3 regions of the Paenibacillus sp. NPDC056722 genome follow, and region 1 is predicted to be linked to each of the others. Evidence: predicted binding sites of a transcription regulator. Region 1 holds the regulator's gene; each other region holds the start of a gene.
The links. The regulator Rex, encoded in region 1, represses fermentation and respiration genes when NADH is low (regulators of the CRP and FNR family bind a similar motif). The targets are predictions, from matches to a motif close to TTGTGAAATATTTCACAA.
Positions count from the first base shown of each region.

Region 2: ACFRAM_RS06495 (flavocytochrome c) is a predicted target of Rex. The motif match lies at 2,775-2,792, and genes of this name have one in related genera.
Region 3: ACFRAM_RS24980 (cytochrome ubiquinol oxidase subunit I) is a predicted target of Rex. The motif match lies at 2,116-2,133, and genes of this name have one in related genera.

Region 1 is NZ_JBHTYV010000001.1:952,173-958,983, forward strand. It holds gene ACFRAM_RS04425 (cell wall elongation regulator TseB-like domain-containing protein) at 1,107-1,625, opposite strand; gene ACFRAM_RS04430 (amidohydrolase) at 1,680-2,981, opposite strand; gene ACFRAM_RS04435 (redox-sensing transcriptional repressor Rex) at 2,968-3,621, opposite strand; gene dinG (ATP-dependent DNA helicase DinG) at 4,037-6,811, opposite strand, start outside.
Region 2 is NZ_JBHTYV010000002.1:439,694-446,504, reverse strand. It holds gene ACFRAM_RS06505 (response regulator) at 1-603, shown strand, start outside; gene ACFRAM_RS06500 (amino acid permease) at 930-2,312, opposite strand; glycine riboswitch at 2,440-2,520, opposite strand; gene ACFRAM_RS06495 (flavocytochrome c) at 2,810-4,348, shown strand; gene ACFRAM_RS06490 (NAD(P)/FAD-dependent oxidoreductase) at 4,455-5,687, opposite strand; gene ACFRAM_RS06485 (hypothetical protein) at 5,848-6,081, shown strand; gene ACFRAM_RS06480 (spore coat protein) at 6,136-6,495, shown strand; gene ACFRAM_RS06475 (DMT family transporter) at 6,625-6,811, opposite strand, start outside.
Region 3 is NZ_JBHTYV010000015.1:8,683-15,493, forward strand. It holds gene ACFRAM_RS24975 (cytochrome d ubiquinol oxidase subunit II) at 1-638, opposite strand, end outside; gene ACFRAM_RS24980 (cytochrome ubiquinol oxidase subunit I) at 638-2,002, opposite strand; gene ACFRAM_RS24985 (GH36-type glycosyl hydrolase domain-containing protein) at 3,030-6,371, opposite strand; gene ACFRAM_RS24990 (glycoside hydrolase family 3 N-terminal domain-containing protein) at 6,391-6,811, opposite strand, start outside.

The DNA.
Region 1 (6,811 bases):
TTTACAGATTTATCTAACCTTTTTTATTATTTATCGACAAAGCTCGCCCCAGAACTTAGTTCTGGGGCTTATTTTGATAAAAATATCTACCCGTAAATCTGACATCTGCATCTATACGAATTATCGATGATATACTAATAGATATAATTACAGCGACTAATTTGATATACGATAATCAATACGAAATTATATATTTTATAAACAAAAGAAAGTAACAAAAGAAAGTAACAAAAGAAAATAAAAAAATCAGCAAAAGAAATTAGCAAAAGAAATTAACAAAAGAAATTAACAAAAGAAATTAACAAAAACTAAGAGGAGCAAAGGGGAAGTTTGGAACTGTAGGAGTATCTGTAGGAGTATCTGTAGGAGTATCTGTAGGAGTATCTGTAGGAGCGGAGCGTTCGCCTGAAAGCTTACATAAGAATGGTTCGGCGGGAATGATTTTTACGTGGGAATGATTTACGTGGAAATGATTTCGCGGGAACGGTTCCATGAATATATTTACAAATGTAAACATCCACCCAGAACTTCACTTTCCACACTAGGTAATGCATTATAATTATCTTTCATCGGCTCTCACTGGCTGTCGCCTATTTCAACCGATATTCCCCCACACCAATCGTTTTAACAGCGAGAAAAATAGTCCATCTCCCTAATTAACAGCATTTTTGTACCTTATTTTTCTTGAATATAAAGAAATGAGGAAAATAAGGGCATTATTGTATCTTATTTTTCGAAAAAGCATCGCTGGACGAGTATTCTGGAAGATTTAAGGTACAATATTGCACTTAATTCCTATTAACTCTTAGCTGCAGAGAATTTAAGGTACAAAAATGCCGTTAATTCACTACGGGGATTCTTATTATAGACTTTCTTTTGTCCTGGCCTAGTTTGTTATTTTAATACGTTCCAAATAGATCAATGAATTCTCGTAAAAATCGTCGTTAAGCAATCTCGTTATTGATACTCATCAGACAACATATAGAAACCCTAATCTAAACGCAAACAAGCGAAACCGCCATCCGGTTCGCTTGTTTGTTTTTTCTTAAATCACACTTAACTTCCCCTTACTTTTATCCGTAAAGAAAGCCCAATGAGGTTCAGTCTCAGCGCTTCGGCAAACTGAAACGCCCTCCGATAGGCATTCCGTCAGAAAAGCGGTAGAACTGATAATAATAACGATCTCCTTGTTCATAAAAAAGCTGCCAGGCATATTCCCCGTTATACACACCCGGGAGCAGCCTTTGAATCTTAATATCCGGAAGCTGTGCGCTGATGATGGACCTGATTTTAGCCTCCGATGTGCCCTTGCTCAGTTCTTCGCTGAATACCACATTGTCGCCCTCAGCAACTTTACCGTCCGTTGTAAAGCGAACCCACACCATGAGCTCGGTACCCGCCTCATTTTTCCCTGTCAGCACCCAATACACCGAGTTTTCATCCCAGACCGATTTCTGGGCCTTCTCCATTAGAGTCAAGCCCGCACGGCTCTTGGCAACTTCCTTTGCTGCATCCCGTTCTTTCCATTGGTCTTTCATGATAAAGGCGTAGAACTGAATTAGGCCGAGCAGCAAGAGCAGAAACACTGCCACTCCTATCAGGATCCATTTTTTCCTCTTTTTCAAGTTACAGCTTCCTTTCTACTTGTTCCGCGGCGGTGATGCCTATTCCTCGCCTGTCTACCGCTTCAACAGACCTTCAAAAGTTTCCTGTGCCTTGCGTCGGATAGCCTCTTCATCCAACGTTAGGCACTCCCCGTTCTTCACAATCTGCTTTCCGTTCACCCAGACATGGAGCACGTCTTTAGCGCTGGCAGAATATACCGCATGTGAGAGCAGATCCGTATGCGGCAGGAGGTGCGGCTGGTCGATATCAATGGCAATAAAATCAGCCTTCATGCCGGGAGCAAGTCGGCCCACACTATCCAGGAAAAGTGACTTCGCACCGTACTCCGTAGCCATCAGCATGGCTTCTGAAGCCGGAACAGCTGTGGGATCACCGCTGAATCCTTTATGGATAAGAGCTGCCAGACGCATCTCTTCAAACAAGTCCAGATTGTTGTTGCTGGCTGCACTATCCGTGCCAAGCGATACGGTGACACCTGCATTCAGCAGGTCGATAACCCGGGCAATGCCGCTAGCCAGCTTCAGGTTGCTCCCAGGGTTATGGGAGACCCCGACATGGTGACGGGCCAGAATCCCGATCTCCTCGTCATTCAAATGCACACCATGCGCGACTAAAGATGGTCGTGTAAACATGCCCAGCTTTTCCAAGTGTTCGACAGGGCGCAGTCCGTATTCCTCTACGTTCTGCTCCACTTCCCGCTTTGTCTCCGACATATGCGTATGCAGCGGCAGATCCAGGTCATGGGACGCCTGTACGAACTTGACGAAAAACTCCGGCGGGCAAGTATAAGGAGAATGCGGGGACAGCATCGTTGTAATTCTGCCGTCTGCCTTGCCATTCCAGTCGCGAGCGAACCGGACAGCATCAGCCAGCTTCACATCCTGTACCTCCGGCGGACATAGACCGATAACGCCGCGTGTCAGAACCCCGCGCATGCCGGACTGCTCCGTAATCTCAGCTACCCGGTCCATTTTGTCATACATGTCCAAAAAGGTCGTCGTGCCGCCCTTCATCATTTCAAGTATGGATAACGAGCTTCCCCAGTAGATATCATCCGGGGTAAACTTGCCCTCCATCGGCCACATTTTCTCCTGCATCCAGACCTGAAGAGTCCGGTCATCACCATAGCCGCGCAGCAGCGACATCGCCGCATGACCATGGGTATTCACCAGACCAGGCATGAACAGCAGACGGCTGCCATCGATCACTTGCAGCTCTTCTTCAAGGCACGGCTCTTCTTCGCCTATGTATGTGATGAGATCATTCTCAATGATCATACAGCCGTTCAACACAGACAGAGGAGACCCAGGCACAAGAAACTTCCCGTTACGGATAAGAATCTTACTGCTGCTCATGCCCAATCTCCTCCTTTCCATCTTGCAAATAATAAGCCAGGCTCTGCAAATCCGTTGTGAAGTCGGCCGCATGAACACGGATATGCGCTGGCGTTTTTAGAATTACAGGTGCAAAGTTCAAAATCGCTTCAATACCGGATTCCACCAGGATATCAGCTACATTCTGCGCTTCGGTATCCGGTACAGTAATAATGCCGATACGGATGCCCTGCTCACGGATAGTGCTGCCCAGATCCTTCATGGGTTGTACAATGAGTGAGTTGATTTTCTGACCTACCTTGGGATCATAGGAATCAAAAATAGCGGTTATTTTCATCGTGTCCTTCAAGTAAGCATTGTAGTTGGACAAGGCATGTCCAAGATTACCGGCGCCTACCAGAGCCACGTTAATTTGCTGATCCAGTTTCAGGATATGGCGGATCTTCTCAATGAGATAAGATACATCATAACCGATACCTTTACGGCCGAAGTCGCCAAAATAAGCCAGATCCTTACGGATCTGGGCGGGGTTAAGATCCAGCTTCTGACCAAGTTCTTGAGAAGAAACTGTCGAGATTTCACGTTTTTGGAGATCGTTGAGGAATCGCAGGTATACAGGAAGTCTGCGTACCACCGCCTCCGAGATTTTATCCGATTTCATGTTTTCTCCTCCTAGATTAAGTGAAATAAAGATTCAAACAGAAGACAAAGCGTTACTCTGGTGAAGTTAGGGCTATAAGTCGCAAATCCATCTTCCCCTATATCGGCTTTCTTAAACCAGTGAAAAATAGCTCTGTTTCCCCAACTAACAGTATTTCCGCACCTTATTTTTCTAGATAAATACTTAAAAAGGATAATAAGAGCATTATTGTATCTTATTTTTCAAAAAAGCACCCCGAAAGCGTATTACGGAAGATTTAAGGTACATTATTGCTCTTAATTTAAGTACACCCTTAACTTCAGACTTATTAGGGTACAAAAATGCCGTTAATTACACTTCGGAGATCATTAATGTGTTCTATATAGATTAATCCGATTGTTGAAAATAACGCATTACACGAGGAATGAAAGGGGCATTATTTGCCCCCTTCCTCCAGCCATTCTGCAATTCGGGGAACCATTTGCTCGGTCTTCATATGCTCCATCTTGGGACCGGGCAGCGAATACAGAAAATATTTACCGTAATAGGATTCAATCACCCTGGTATCATAAACAATAACGATCCCCCGGTCTTGTGCCGTCCGAACGAGACGGCCGAAGCCCTGCTTGAAGCGGATAACCGCCTGCGGCACGGAGAGCTTCATGAACGGGTTCTTCTTCTGCGCCTGTAGCAGCTCAGCCTTAGCCTCCGCGAGCGGATGATTCGGCGGCTGAAACGGCAGTCTGACGATGGCCAGGCAGGTTAGGGCCTCGCCCGGAATGTCTACGCCCTCCCAGAAGCTGCTTGTACCAAGCAGCACAGAAGCGTTGCTGTCCTGGAAACGGCGGATCAGCTTGCTACGGCTTCCACCTTCGACTCCCTGGCCCAGTACACTGATATCCTGTGAAGCCAGAGCTTCCTTCAGGGGATCATAGACCTGGCGCAGCATACGGTAAGAAGTGAACAGCACCAGCATCCGTCCGCGTGTGATTACCGCAGCCTCCGCCAGTGATTGCACCAGCGTGTCCACAAAGCGGGCATCGCCTATGCTGCCCTTAACGCTCGGGAAGTCGCGCGGAATGACCAGCAGGGCCTGTTCACGGTACTTGAACGGAGAAGGCAGCAGCGAGGTCATCAGACGCCCCTGCTCCGCTGCCTCGCCGAGCCCCAGATTGTCAATCATGAATTGGAATGATTTATCGACCGACAATGTGGCCGAGGTCAGCACGATGCTGTTCTTCTTGTCGAAGAACAGCTCCTTAAGCTGGGCACTGACATCGACAGGCACCGCATAGAGTTGCAGGGACTTGCTGCGATAATTAGTGCTGGCTTCCAGCCAATAGACAACATTCACGTCGTTCAGATTCATAAAGAAGCGCACCTGTTCGCGAATGGCGCCCAAATCCTTAAAGAGACCCCCAAGATCGGTCACCAGACTGTCCGAGCTGGACTGACCATCCTGTTCACGCATCTCGCTCAGCATCTTCTCACCCTTACGGATGACTTCGCTGAGGCTCAGGTGCATTGTATTCTCTAATGCCGCCAGCTCTTCCCAGTCCTTCGGCTTGCTTCCCGGCTGGAGACGAAGCACAAGCTGTCCCGCTTCCCCTGCGGCCGCATCGCTGCGCTCCGGCAGGAGAGTGTACAGCCTCTCGCTTAATACATCCCATGTCTCCTTCACCGTAAGCAAGTCCGGATAAAGCCTGTCAATGATGACACTCCATTCGGAAGCCTGCTCGCTACCGGAAGTTTGCAGAATCTGACGCAAGGCCGGAAGCTGTCCGTTACGGCTGTCCTTGTAGAGTCTACCCAGAGTATGTGACACCGTAAAATGCTTCATGTGCATGCCGAGATGCTTCCCGGCTACATCCTCCAGATGATGGGCCTCATCAATAACCAGATGCTCATAGGCTGGCAACAATTGATGTCCAGCCTTCACATCTGCAAACAGCTTGGAATGGTTCGTAATTACCACGTCCGCAATACCGGCCTCATGCTTGGCCCGGTGGTAATAGCACTTGCGGAACCAAGGGCAAGCACGGCCCAGGCACGAATCGGTGTCGCTTGCTACCGTCTCCCAGAAATCCCCGCCGCGTCCGCCGAGGTTCAGCTCCTCGTCATCCCCGGATTCACTCTGAGTCAGCCACACGATCATCTGCGCGGCAATGATGGCATCTTCCCTCGGACTCGTAAAGTCCCTTTTATTTATTTTATGTTCAAATTTGCGCAGACACAAATAGTGCCCTCTTCCCTTGAAGATAGCAGCCTTGAACGGAAATGGTACAACTTCGGTCAGCAGCGGAATATCGCGCTCCCGGAGCTGGTCTTGCAGATTAATGGTATGAGTGCTGACCATGACCTTTTGCTCGCTGCGAACGCTCTGATAAATTGCCGGAAGCAGATAACCCAGCGACTTGCCGGTTCCCGTCCCTGCCTCAATCAGCAGGTGCTTGTCCTCGGAAAGTGCGGTTATAACCTCGCTAAACATAATATCCTGGGCTTCCCGGCTTTCATAATGGGGTAACTTGTCCTTGAGCCGTTGTCTAATCTCATCCATATAATCAGAGAAAGATAATGAATGCAGTGGATTAGCACCATGCTGATCCCTTGGAGGCTCCAGCTCTGTCCAGTCGCCTACCTTGAGGGCAAGCTGCCGGTAAAATGTTAAATCGCTCTCCGGCTGGAAAGTCTCCATCTCCCGTTCCCGCAGCAGCCCGTCGAAATACCAGCCAAGATCGCTGTCTTCTGCGGCGAATAACTCGCTGAGCCGCTGTATTGTTAGAAGCGGCAGGCTGTATAGCTCCTCCAGACATTGGAGCAGCACGAGCGCGGTAGCCAAAGCATCGCTGTCGGCCTGATGCGGCCGTTCATGCGTAATGCCGAAATGGCTGCTGACGGCACCTAGCTGATAAGTCGTCAGCGAAGGAAAGCAAATTTTCAGAAAATCGATCGTATCCAGAATACGGCCTTGAAACGGCAAATATCCGCATCGATCCAATGCATTTTGTAAAAAATGGAAGTCAAAGGCCACATTATGCCCTACCAGAACGACATCGTCCAGTAAAGGCACTAGCTCCATCATCATCTCATCCAGCTCTGGCGCATCCGCCACGTCGCTGTCGGTTATGCCTGTCAAGCCCGTAATAAAAGGAGGAATCGGCGCTCCGGGCTTGACAAAGGAACCATATACCCGGGAAATGGACCGGTCTTC
Region 2 (6,811 bases), on a different contig from region 1:
CTGGCAAGCCAACAAGTAGATTTGATTCTCTTGGATATCTATATGCCAAAGAGTAACGGGCTTCAGCTGCTATCCTTTTTACGTGAACAAGGAAGTACGGTAGATGTGATTGTTATATCAGCAGCTAGCGATAATGTCAGTATCCGTAATGCCTTGCAGCATGGTGCAGTGGATTATCTGATCAAGCCCTTTGAGTTTGCTCGTTTTCAGGCGGCATTGACCACGTATAGGGAGAACAACCTGCTGATGAGGCATAGGAAAAATCTTAATCAGGAACAGTTAGATAAGCTTGTCCGGCATCGGGGGGAGACAGAGAAGAATCCTGTCGTGGTGTCTGCTGCTCCTGTGCTCCCTAAAGGACTCAGTGAGAGTACCTTGGATAACATCTGGGAGATCATCAACGGGCTGTCGCAAGATTCCTTCTCTACAGACGATATTTCTACAAGAGCGCCTATCTCCAGAATATCGGTGCGCAAGTATTTGATGTATCTGACGGATACCGGTGCTTTGTCTATGGAGATCAGCTATGGGGCGATAGGGCGTCCAGTATATAAGTACAGGGTAATATCAGAGGGGCACACAGGTGAATCTCCTAATATTTGAGTAGACGAGGTGTTTGCAAGAGGCTGTAAAGTTTGAAATTGCGAGAATCCCAGGTCATTACGACCTGGGGTTTCTTTAATTATTTATATAAGACGAATAAAAGAAAGTAACAAAGAGCCAGAAGGAACGGAGGGGAAGGATTGGAACTGTAGGAGCGTAAGCGACCGCCTGAAAGCTTTCCGTAGGAAAGCACGCATCGTAAGCCTAAGCTGTAGCCAGATTTCAACAGCGACCGGAAGTCCAAACATTCACCGTAGTGTCGACCAAGCCTTAAGTGAGAATCTTAAGTTTGTTTTATATAGATTAGTACAGAACGTTGCTCAGGATCAGCCTTTTGGATTGATCGTGTTGATATCATGGTTGTTGTTGCTCTTATTGCTACGTATTGAATACAGTATGAACAGTAATATGAACCATAACGGGGTAAACAATAAAGCCGGTCGTGTCTCTTCTGCGAAGAGCATTATGATAAGAATTACGGCAAACAATGTTAGGACCGCATAATTAATAGCCGGAGTGAACGGTGCTTTGAACTTGGATTTAGCCTGTAAGTCCGGCCGAGTCTTCTTGTACTTGATATGGCATACTAGAACAACACCCCAAACCCATATAAAACAAATTGCACTTATAGTAGTGACGATCCCAAAAGCTTGACCTGGAATGACTTTACTTAATAAAGTACCAACCGATATAACGAGCGTAGAAATAAATAAGGAGTTCCCTGGTACATGATTTTTATTTAGCTTGGCAAAATGAGGGGATGCTTGGTTCTTTTTGCTCAAACTATAAAGAATCCGGCTTGTCGAGAACATCCCGCTGTTGCAGGCGGAAGCGGCTGAAGTTAATACGACGAAATTAATAATTCCCGCAGCGATGGGTATTCCTATTAAACTAAAGGTTTTCACGAATGGACTTTCCGCCGGACTGAGATCTGTCCATGGGTTAATGCACAGGAGGACAAACAGTGCGCCAACGTAAAAAAATAGGATCCGCAAAGGGATTTTATTAATAGCAGATGGAATGTTTTTCTCTGGATTGGATGTCTCCGCTGCCGAAACACCAACTAATTCCACGCCGACATAAGCGAATACCACCATTTGAAAAGAAAATAAAAAACCTGAGGCGCCGTTTGGAAAAAAGCCGCCATGCTCCCAGAGATTCCGTATAGTTACCGATCCTGCATCTGTTTTGAGTCCCATGATCAGCAAAACGACCCCGATGCCGATCAAGGCAAGAATTGTAATTACTTTAATTAACGCAAACCAAAACTCCAATTCCCCGAAATTTTTTACAGTTAATAGATTGAGCCCTAATAAAATGATCAGGCAGACGATGGCCGGTACCCATTGCGGGATATCAAACCAATAGTTCACGTATATGCCAACGGCTATAACATCAGCCATAGCTGTCATGATCCAGCAGAACCAATAGGTCCAACCCGTGATAAACGCAGCTCGAGGGCCGAGATAGTCTTCGGCAATGTCCGTAAACGATTGATAACCTGCCTTAGACAACAGAAGTTCTCCCAATGCTCTCATTACAAAAAACACAGCAATCCCCACGATTAAATACGTGATCATGATAGAAGGACCTGCTTGTTGAATCGCTTTGCCCGATCCCAGGAATAATCCCGTCCCAATGGTGCCGCCAATAGCGATGAGCTGAACATGCCGATTAGCCAGCTCTCGCTTTAATTCTGTTTGTGCCATACCTGTTTCCCCCTAAATGGATATAATGCCAATAAAAAAGAGACTGGATGTCATCCAATCTCTAGGTAAAAAGAATATTAAATAATACTTGCCCTGCTAATGATAATCAGCATGACAAATACATATTCAGTACTCTTCTGTCCTTTTGCCTGAGATTGTGAACCCTTCGGCGCCGCAGATTGCCTGCGGTCTCTCCAGAAGCTGCTCCTGCTATAGTGTGATCCATAGCAATCATAGCTTGTGATTTATGAAGTTTATGTTTGTGTAGCGACAGTGTTCTGATATGCAACATATTACATTTAATGTGAATATCCGAACAGTGATAAAAGTCTCTCTGTCACGCAGATAGTATATTATAACATGAAATTCATTAAAATTATGAAGTATCTGTTACTTTAATGACGAAACGTTTTCTTTAATTACGTAAACTATCATGAACAGCACTTTTACGGTTATGATTAATTGTGAAAAAATGCACAAGGGGGCAATTATAAATTATGAAAAAGAAATCAGTGGCTGCGCTTATTCTCATTCTCTCTGTTATGCTCGTGATCGCAGGATGCGGGAATAGTGGCAATAACAGCAGCAGCGGGAACAAGAATCAAGACAACAAGGATGCGGCAAAGGAAGCAACCACGGAAGCTGTTTCAGGAGCATCGGAAGCAAGCTATACACCGCTCGATCAACTGAAGGATACATACGATATCATTATTGTCGGTGGAGGCGGGGCAGGGATGTCTGCCGCGCTTGAGGCTAAAGCCAAAGGGATGAACCCTGTTATTTTCGAAAAAATGCCGGTTGCTGGCGGGAATACAACGAAGTCTTCTTCGGGAATGAACGCTTCTGAAACGAAGTTCCAAAAGGAGCAAGGTATTGCAGACAGCAATGATTTATTTTATGAAGAGAGCTTAAAGGGTGGTCATGATACGAACGACAAAGAGATGCTGCGTTTCTTCGTTGACCATTCCGCCAGTGCTATTGACTGGCTCGACTCCATCGGAATCAAACTGAGCAATATCACCATTACAGGCGGTATGAACGAGAAGCGTACACATCGTCCTGAAGATGGCTCTGCAGTTGGACAATATCTTGTTAAAGGTCTAGTGAACAATATTCAAGAGCAAGGAATCCCGCTTTTTGTGAACGCCGATGTCAAGGACATTACTGAAAAAGATGGCAAGGTCAATGGCGTCAAAGTCATCTTTAACCAAGAGGATGAGAAAACCATTACAGCGAAGGCGGTCGTTGTGACAACTGGAGGTTTTGGGTCCAACAAGGGAATGATCTCTGAAGTCAGACCTGATTTAGACGGATATGTGACAACCAATCAAATCGGCAGTACAGGTGACGGCATTCAGATGATTGAGAAGCTCGGTGGTGTAACTGTCGATATGGATCAGATCCAAGTTCACCCGACGGTGCAGCAAGAAAAATCATATCTCATTGGGGAAGCTGTTCGCGGGGAAGGCGCTATCCTCGTATCCAGCGAAGGTAAACGATTCACCAACGATCTGGGTACTCGTGACAAAGTAACCGCCGCAATCAATCAACTTCCTGAAAATGCAGCTTTTCTGGTCTTTGATTCTGGCGTGAAATCCAGAGTTAAAGCAATTGAACAATATGAGAAGATGGGCTTTGTGATCCAAGCTGATTCCATCGAGACGTTGGCCCAGGAAATGGGTGTGCCGGGTGATCAATTGCAAAAAACACTGGATACCTGGAACAGCTCTGTAAAAGGTAAAGAGGATGCCGAATTCGGCAGAACAACAGGGATGGACAACGACTTGTCCAGCGCGCCCTACTTTGCGATTAAAATCGGTCCCGGGGTTCATTACACCATGGGCGGTGTGAAAATCAACACCAACACAGAAGTTTTAAATAAAGAGGGTAACCCTATCACAGGTCTGTTTGCTGCAGGTGAGGTGACAGGAGGTCTGCATGGTCAAAACCGGATCGGCGGAAACTCGGTTGCAGAAATCATTATTTTCGGTCGCCAAGCGGGGATCAAATCTGCAGAATTTGTAAAAGCAAACTGAGAAGTACACCATTCATCCTTCATATTGGAAAATAAACAAAAGCTTGGACTGATTACAGTCCAAGCTTTTGTTGTAGGTGCAGTCACAATATAATCAGCTCGTCTTTTCATGAAACGCTATGGGGTGAAGGTCTGGATGAACGGGTCAGTGAGAACAGATCGAGTTCCGGCCTGTGCTTTCCACCAAGAGTATCCGTCAATAGCTCTGCCGCTATATTGCTGTAGGCAGTGCCGTTGCCGCCGTAGCCTTCAATGAAGTAACTATGCGGATAATCCGGGTGCGGCCCAATATAGGGCAGGCCGTCACGCGTTGTTCCAAATACGGCGCCCCAGGCGTATTCAACCTCTATGCCGCGGATTTCCGGGAATAATGCTTCCAGCTCCTCCCGTAGCCTTTTACTCTGGGAGAGAACTCTAACCTCGCGCTGCTTGTCATCAGTCAGTGGTTCATCTTTACCGCCGGCAATGATGCGTCCCTCCGGAGTGGTTCTGAAGTAAAGGTAGGGACGAGCTGTTTCCCAGAGCAAGCTTTGCTCATGCCATTTGGGAAGCTCTTTCAGGGGACGGGTCATGATAGCATATGTATTAATCAGTTCGGCACCCCGGTCCTTCTTCATCTCCTGTGTCTCATAGCCCATAGCAAAAATAACATTCTTCGCAAAAATCCGACCATGCCTGGTGTGGCAAATCACGCCGTCTTCCTTGAACTCATAATGCTGCGCTTTGGTCTGTTCGTATACACGAGCCCCGTTCTTGGCCGCCTGATGGATCAGGCTATGCACCGTTCGGAAGGGATTGGTCTCGGCATCTCCCCGGGAGTACAGGCCTGCTGGTTTGGCAAAAGAGTATACCGAAGCAATCTGGTCCTGCTCCCAAAACTCCGAATGAAAGCCGTGAGCGGTCAAATTGCGGTGCTCTTCACGTAGGGTTGGCACATCCTCTGGCTTACTGGCATACAGCAAGCTGGAACGGGGAATGATCTGCGGGTCGATCTCCAGCTTGGCAGGGAGGCCAACAATATTGTCGAGTGCCTTCTGACACAACTTATAGAACATCACACCCTGAGCCTCTCCAAACGTGTTGATACAAGCAGTCAATGACTTGTCATTAGAGATCTGCAATAGCCCAGTGTTAGCGTGTGAGCTTCCGCCAGCTACGGCTCGTTTGTCGATCAAGATCACATCTGCTCCGTTCACGGACAGCTGATAGGAAGTCATGGCTCCGCCCATTCCGCCGCCTACTATCAGACACTCACAGTAGGCATCTCCTTGCAACGCCGGGTAAGCAGGCGGATTTAGCAATGTATCACTCCAGGGCGTTTGCCCGCTGATTAATTTCATCGTCGATCTCCCTTTCGTATCATCGGGCGTAGTATTCGCAGGAAACGATGGACTCATGCATGTTTTGCCTGTGCTGGTTTGCGCTTTTTGGCACATAATGTGCTGGGCCCAGGGCATACTACTGTTGGTTTGAACCATCTATAAGGAGGGAAAACATCATATGCAATCTACACAAATGCAGGCACTCAGCGGTAAAGAGCTGGAATACATCGCCGACTCCATTTCTAATGAGGATTTGCTAATCAAGCAACTGGCGGCTACAGCCGGTTCTACACAGAATCAGGCCGTCCGCCAAATCTGCATCCAGCATATCCAGAGCCATACACAGCACATGGGCATGTTGACACAAATGCTGCAGCAGCACCAGCAATATGCCCCAACGCAGCCACAATAACGCTATTCCAACTTTAAGGAGGTTATCTTAGTGAACGCACAAAACGGATCATTTATGGCGGATGAGGACCTGATGAATACGGTGCTGGCCGACCTGAAACGGACGGTACGCGAATATACCACTGCCGCCACAGAATCTGCCTGTCCATCTGTTCGTCAAGCCTTCAACAATTTGACGATGGATACGCTGCGCCTTCAAGGGGATTTGTATACCCATATGTCGCAAATGAATATGTACACAGCTCCCTCCAAGGCCTTGCGTCAGGATGTGGACAAGCAAATTCAGACTGCACAGCAGACACAGCAAAAATGCCAGCAGTTTGTGCAGCAAAAAACAGGGGGAGTCGGCGACTATAGCCATAATCCCAGCGTGACTCATCAACAGAACAATTCACATAATTCTTACTATATGTAACCCGGCATTGAAGCATGTGAAGCAGATGGACATGACTGTCTGCCAGCAATAGCTTGCTTACAAAAAAGGTTAACCCCTGAAATCAGGAGTTAACCTTTTTACATTTTATAACGAAATTAGAACGATACACTACCCAAAGACGCCAAGCAGCACAATTCCGCAGAAAATGACTACAGAGCTGGCAATACGCTTTAGACCCTGCTGCTCCTTAAGTAGTACGATGCCGAGAAGCGCGGCAAACACCGTTCCAATCTCCCGTAGAGGGCTGATATGAGCAATGGGCGCCTGCTGCATAGCGAACAAAAACAGCAGGTAG
Region 3 (6,811 bases), on a different contig from region 1:
GCAATAACAATGGTCGGTGTACTCCAAAACAGAGCATAGCTCCGCATCAGCTTCAAGGCACCGGTATCCTCCGCACGGGAGGCATAAAAGGTCAAAAATGCACTGCTGATGAACAAGACAGAAACTATCGCCAGTCCAACGATGCTCCAGGATAACGGGCTTGAAAACAACGCCCAGTAATCAAGCGCAACGCTACCCTGCTCTTTTACAATAAATCCGCCCTCAGATAAGGTCAGCGCTACCGATAAGGAGGCCGGAATAAGCAAGCCGGAAGCTCCGTATAGAAATAAATACACGATGCTGCTCTTGGCCCCATAGTTCTCAAAAGCATAAAATGATCCGCGAATAGCAAGCAGAATCACAGCAATGCTTCCCGGAACAAGCAACGCAGAACCGTAGTAGTAGGCCGTATCAGGGAAAAAACCGACCATACCAATATAGAAAAAGATAAAGAAGACATTCGTAATCTCCCAGACAGGGGATAAATAACGTGAAATCAGACGATTAATCAAGTGGTCCTGCTTGGTCAGGCGAGCATAGAAAGCAAAGAAGCCTGCGCCAAAATCAATAGAAGCTACTATTAAATAGCCATACAAGAACAGCCAGAGCACCGAGATGCCAATCAATTCATAATTCATTACGTGTGCTCCCCTTCTTCTGTAGTGAGATTGCGCTTATCCTTCGCCCACTTTTCCATCTCGACTTCTGCCGGATTATTGTTAAACAAGCGTCTTAACACAAGAACACACATAATCCCCAGTACGATGTAAAGAAGCAGGAAGAAGAAAAATAAAATCCGCACATTAGGGGAAGAGGTTGCTGCTTCATCTACACGCATATATCCCCTGATGATCCAGGGCTGCCGCCCCATCTCAGCATAGAACCAGCCTAATTCGACGCCCATAAAAGCGAGCAGTGCACCCAGGACGATGATTCGAAGCAGCCACTTGTTGAACTCATTACGCTTTTTCCAGAATACAAAGAGGAAATAAAGCAGGGAAATAGCAAGTAGTGCAAATCCAATTCCAGCCATCGCATCAAAGAAGTAATGAATGAGCAGCGGAGGCCATTCCTCTTTGGGGATTTGATCAAGTCCTGTGACTGTTGCATTAAAGTCTCCAAAAGCCAGGAAGCTGAGAATTTTCGGGAGATGGAGTGCACCTATGACTTCATGCTCAGCGTTAAGGAAGCCGAGTAAAATCAAATCTGCGCCCTTTTCCGTTTTAAAATGCCATTCCCCGGCAGCGAGCTTTTCCGGCTGATGCTCAGCCAAAAATTTAGCAGAGACATCCCCTGCCAGCGTATTGAGCAAGCTGAACAGCAAAACTACCCCCATCATAAGTTTCAAGGCTTTTTTGTGGTAAGGCGTAACGCCTTTTCTCAGCATGGTTATAGCTGCAACACCGGCCAAGAGGGCGGCTCCTGTCAAATAAGCGGAGCTTAATACATGAAACACCTTGGAGAAGGTTGCAGCATTCAGCATGGCCTGTAACGGATTAACGGCTGTGAATTGCCCGGCATTCATTACAAAGCCTTGAGGCTGATTCATAAATCCATTGACCGTTGTGATAAACACCGCCGACATCCCGGCTCCCAAGACAATAGGTATCATCAGCAGACAATGAATATACGGATTTTTGAACCGGTCCCATGTATACAAATAGATTCCTAGAAAAATAGCCTCAAAAAAGAACGCAAACACTTCTAAAAATAACGGAAGCGCGATGACATTACCCGCCATTTTCATAAAATTAGGCCAAACTAAAGCTAGCTGTAATGAAATTGCGGTGCCTGTCACAACACCGACTGCTACGGAAATTACAAATCCTCGTGACCACCTCTTGGCCATCAGTGTATAGTGAGGATCTTGCTTGCGGACACCGATGAACTCGGCAATGGCAATCATCAGCGGTATACCGACGCCAAGTGTTGCGAAAATAGCATGAAATCCCAGGGTCATCCCTGTAACCAGCTTACTCCAAAATACCGTATCTACTCCCATAGGCTAATGCCTCCTCTCAAGGTCTGTTCGAATTATAAATATCAGAATTATGCTACTCAGCGTCTCCGTTCTATTTCATTCATAAACCCTTTTTTGAACTCGTAATGAACTAATAGAGATTTTTTTCACAAGATAGACAAAAAGCTTCCCTGCATCCCGTATTACGATTCCTGATATTTAAAATTATTATATCTTCGGTTTGAAGCAATTCAATTAAGGTCACGACTTCGTCTTTAAACGTTCAAGAAAGGATCAACTCTTTCCGACAACTACGTGAACATCATAAAAATAACCCGAACGAGCTATTGATGGATCCTTCAGAGCACCCCTCAAATTCTGATTAACCCAATGTCATCCCCGGCTTCAGCGGCAAGAACATGATTCGTAAGGCATATTTGTAGCACGCCTCTCAATTAGAACCTTTATACAATCCGGACGGCTGGAAATCCCGATCTTATCGCAGAGACTTTGGATAATACATATGAAAAGCAAGATCGATTCGAAGATGTATTCCCAACAAACTTTGATCTAACTTAGTTTTCTAATTTATATAGATGAACAAAAAAGAGGCAATTCCGGCTGGTCAGCCAGGAATCGCCTCTTTTTTAGTTATATATAAGTCAAACAAAAGAAATTAACAAAAGCGAAGCTGAGCGAACAGGGACGTTTGGAACTACAGGCACATAGCTCTCGCCTGGATGCTTTTCATAGGAGAGCTAGCACCGGTTCATAGACTGTCTGTCGACAGATTTCAACCACTAGAAGTGCTATATTCCCCTTCACCAGTCGTCTTTACAGTGAAAAGAAGGCTCCCTCCCCAACTAACAGCATTTTTGTACCTTATTTTTCTTCAATATAGGTAAATGAGGGAAATAAGGTCATAATTGTATCTTATTTTTCGAAAAAGCACACTAAATGGGCTATTTTAGAAAATTTAAGGTACAATATTGCACTTAATTCCCACTCCCCCCTAGCTGTAGATGATTTAAGGTACGAAAATGCCGTTAATCGCACTATAGAACGCTTTTTACAGGTAGATCTCTACGACGTTGCCCTCAGCTTTGCTGAACTGGTCATAGTCTTTACGATCGATGCGGACACCGCCGCTGCGGTAGCGGTTGTGGTTGTCTTTGGTAGCAACATCGTTGCCGTTCACGGTAACCCGCGAAATATCTCCACCTGTCAGATGATAGATGAAGTCCACTTTGGCTCCAGCGTATTCAAAAGTAAACTTCATGCCGTCAAGTGACTCCGGCAGGATCGGATCGAGGATCAGATCCCCGCCCTCTTGGCGAATACCAAGCGCGTTGGAGATCAGCTGGTTCATATAGATCCCAGGACCGCTGGAGTAGATTCTCCAGCCGCCTTTTACCGGAACCTCACCGGTACGCAGCTTGTCAAAGCCTTCTTGCGCTTCATAACGAGTATTGAATTTACCGTCCGAGCTGCTGAAGTAAGAATTCGCTTGGCGCAATTCAGCATTTGGTACTACATCACGGATACCAATCGGGTTGATGGCAGCCAGTCCACTCCAGACCTGATCATTCTTGCCCAGCTTAGCCATCGCTTCCACGTAACGGATATGTGCATGCACATATTGAAGTCCGATTTCGCGGCCGAAGTTCGAAGCCTGCTCTGCACGTTTGAAGTGCTTACTAACTCCGCCGACATATTGAGCCGGACGGTTCATCAACCGCACGCCGTCAGGACAGAACAATTTATCCTGAATCACCGCATAATGCGCTTCAGCCTGTTCAGGCGTCAACAATTCACTGATCATGCTGCGAGTCATCGGCAGGAGACGATATTGAATCCCTGTTTCGGTGTCACTAGGATGCACCATCAGCTTCACTTGTTCCGGGTCTTCCATGTAGAGGAAGCCAGGGATAACTTCGGATTGCAGCATATGCGTGTTGAAATCTTCACGGATGCCTTCAGCCAACTTGCCAAGTTCCTGTGCAATACCTGCATCAACTGTCTCCAGCACTTTGGAGAAGCGGTTCAGCGTCTGATAGGTCAGAGCAACCGTCCAGCTGCTCACCATGTATTGCTTGAGCTGCGGGTTCGCAGGCTGCAACGTATCATCCCAGTCCCCGTCGCCGTAGGAGGATAGATGGGTGTCATGCAGGAAATGGCTTTGGATATAACCGATTTCTTTGCGCGCATGATCCAGCAAGCTTTCAGTCTCCTCCGTGAAGTCGAAGCTATGCTTGCGGGTGTATGGAAGCTGCTCCTGCAGGATTCCATAATCACGGGTAACCGCCAGGTAATCTCCCAATACTTTGAGCGGCCAAACGATAATATCGCCATGGCTCTCTTCCTGTTGAATCTTCGTATACTTATCGAACATGAACCATTGCGGCCAGTTGCCATCATCCTCATATTGGTGAGCGAAGATGGTCAAGATGATCTCACGAACTTGCTCATACTTGTGCGTAGCCATGAAATATTCAACCGGTCCTTGGCAGACGTCACGTGTTCCCCATGCCGCGCCGCCGTATTGCTCCAGACCATGCGGAACGGAATAGTGAACCAGCATATTATGCGTGTACCACCAAGCAAGCGCGTTCACTTTGAACAGTTCGCCTTCTTCTCCGTTTTTATTGCTCAGATGGAACCCGTTCATAACACCGGTATAGAATTCACGATAGGAAGCAATTTCTGTTTCCACTGTTGTTTGACGTTCAGGTAGGACTTGTCCGTCCAGCAAACCTTGAATACTCAGGGTCCATTCTGCACTAGACGACAGTTCCAAAACAGCTAATGGTGCCTTCTCAGGAGCAACACCGCTAACCAGCTTGGACTCATCGGTCAACGACAGCTCAGCACCTTGCAATTGGAAACGGTACTGCAGCTCAGGATATACGTCAGAGCTTAGCGATTCGCTGTCAGCCTGGAAGATGATACTTCCATTCTCCTGCTTCACTTTGTAAGCCAGTTCATATTCGTTAACATTCATTGTAATCTGATTCGTTACCAAATAACGATAGGCTGTACCGCTCTCTGCCCGAACATTCAGCAACAGCTCAGGTTCATTCGCTGTCGTGTAGTTCGTAATGATGAAGACCTCATTCTCGGTCTTGTAATGCCAACGGGCATAGTTGAAACCGATCTCGAACAGGGACGGCATAGTCAACAGTCTGTACTGCCCATCGATTTGTACATAAATCCGCTGACCTGATGTTTTAGCAATATTCAGCGCATTTCTAGGATTGGTCATCAGCTTGTTGAAATTCGTGTTGCCGATAACGACCTGGGAATTGAAAATCCCGTACATATAAGAAGTAGTAGTAATGACCTTGTCGTTGAGACGGGCATTGTCGCCGCTCATCAGAATATGACCATGCGGACGCTCTACGAGCAGTTCTTTTTCCTTCAAGACTACATGCTCATAAGTATCCGTGAAGAAGGACAATAGCGTATCCCCCTCCCACTCTTCTTGATGGCGAACCGGATACAAGGCGTTGATTTCTTCCGTAGTCAACGACAGAGCAGCCAGGGGCGCTCCTAGCTCAGACGTTAAGGCAGGACGTTCAGCCACTGCTCCACCTTGGACTTCGGCATCTTTTACCGTATTCCATGCGACAGTGATCTCATCTTCGAATTCCAGTCCAGTCACTGCATCCTGGTGATTCTCCTTGAACAAACCGTAGAAGACAAAGCGGGCATTACCGTCCAGCTTCACCCGTGCAGATTGCAGCGCCGTATAGGCAAACTCATATTGATATACTTCATTCGCCAGTTTCTCACGGCTTAAAGATTCCGGTTCATTCGTCTCCTTATAGGACAGGCCGAAGAATTGGAATCCGTCCGTCGAGAATCCGGTCGCTCCGGTTAGAGAACCTTGCTGTAGATACGGGAATTTCCCGCCTTGCGGCTGGTTTTGTCTGGAGCAAACAACGTAACCTTTAGTGCTATCTTCGAATACCGCATGGTCAATATATTGCGACAAATAAGCTTCATTGCTACGAACCGCGCCGATATCGGCAATACCGACATCCTGGCCGTACACCAGATCAACCTCAACATCGCTACCTGTCAGTTTTACATCCCAGAACCAGATACTGTCCGAACCCAGGGTAAAGACCACTTGATATTCCACATGTCCGGCTTGGCCTTCCCAAACTACACGGTTGCCGTCCTGACGAACCGTGCTGGAAGAACGGATGCCAAGCAATGGAAAAGCTTGAATACCCTCGTTACTGTGCAAACGCAGGTAGAGGTTGGACAGCGAGCCATCCAGCAAGTTTGATAAAAGCTGGTTGATCATCGTCCGTCCGTATGAAGCTTTAAATACATCCCCGCTATTCAGAAAAGTAAACGACAGTTCTCCAGTACTCAGGGAGATGTTCGTGTTGTTAGTTGTCATTCCTGATCACTCCTATCCTTTACGACAGCACATGCCGTATATTTTCTACTGCAGCCTTCTCCAGGCGGAAGCTGTGGCTTTTCACATCTCGGCTGTTTGGACCGACGAACAATTGGAATTGTCCCGGATCACTAACAAAGCTGAGATCACTATGGTGATAGCGAAGCTGTTCTTCTGTAAGTGTGAAGTGAACCTCTCTGCTCTCTCCAGGCAGGAGACTAACTTTGGCAAAGTCCTTCAGTTCCTTAACAGGTCTTACTACTTCGCCTGAAATATCTCTAATGTAAAGCTGAACAATGTCTTGGCCAGCAACAGTTCCGGTATTAGTGACAGTCACCGACACCTTAAGGGGCTGATCCTGGGACATGATCCCTGAGGATACGACCGGTTCGCTATAAGTAAAGGTTGTATAACTAAGACCATAGCCAAACGGCAGCAGT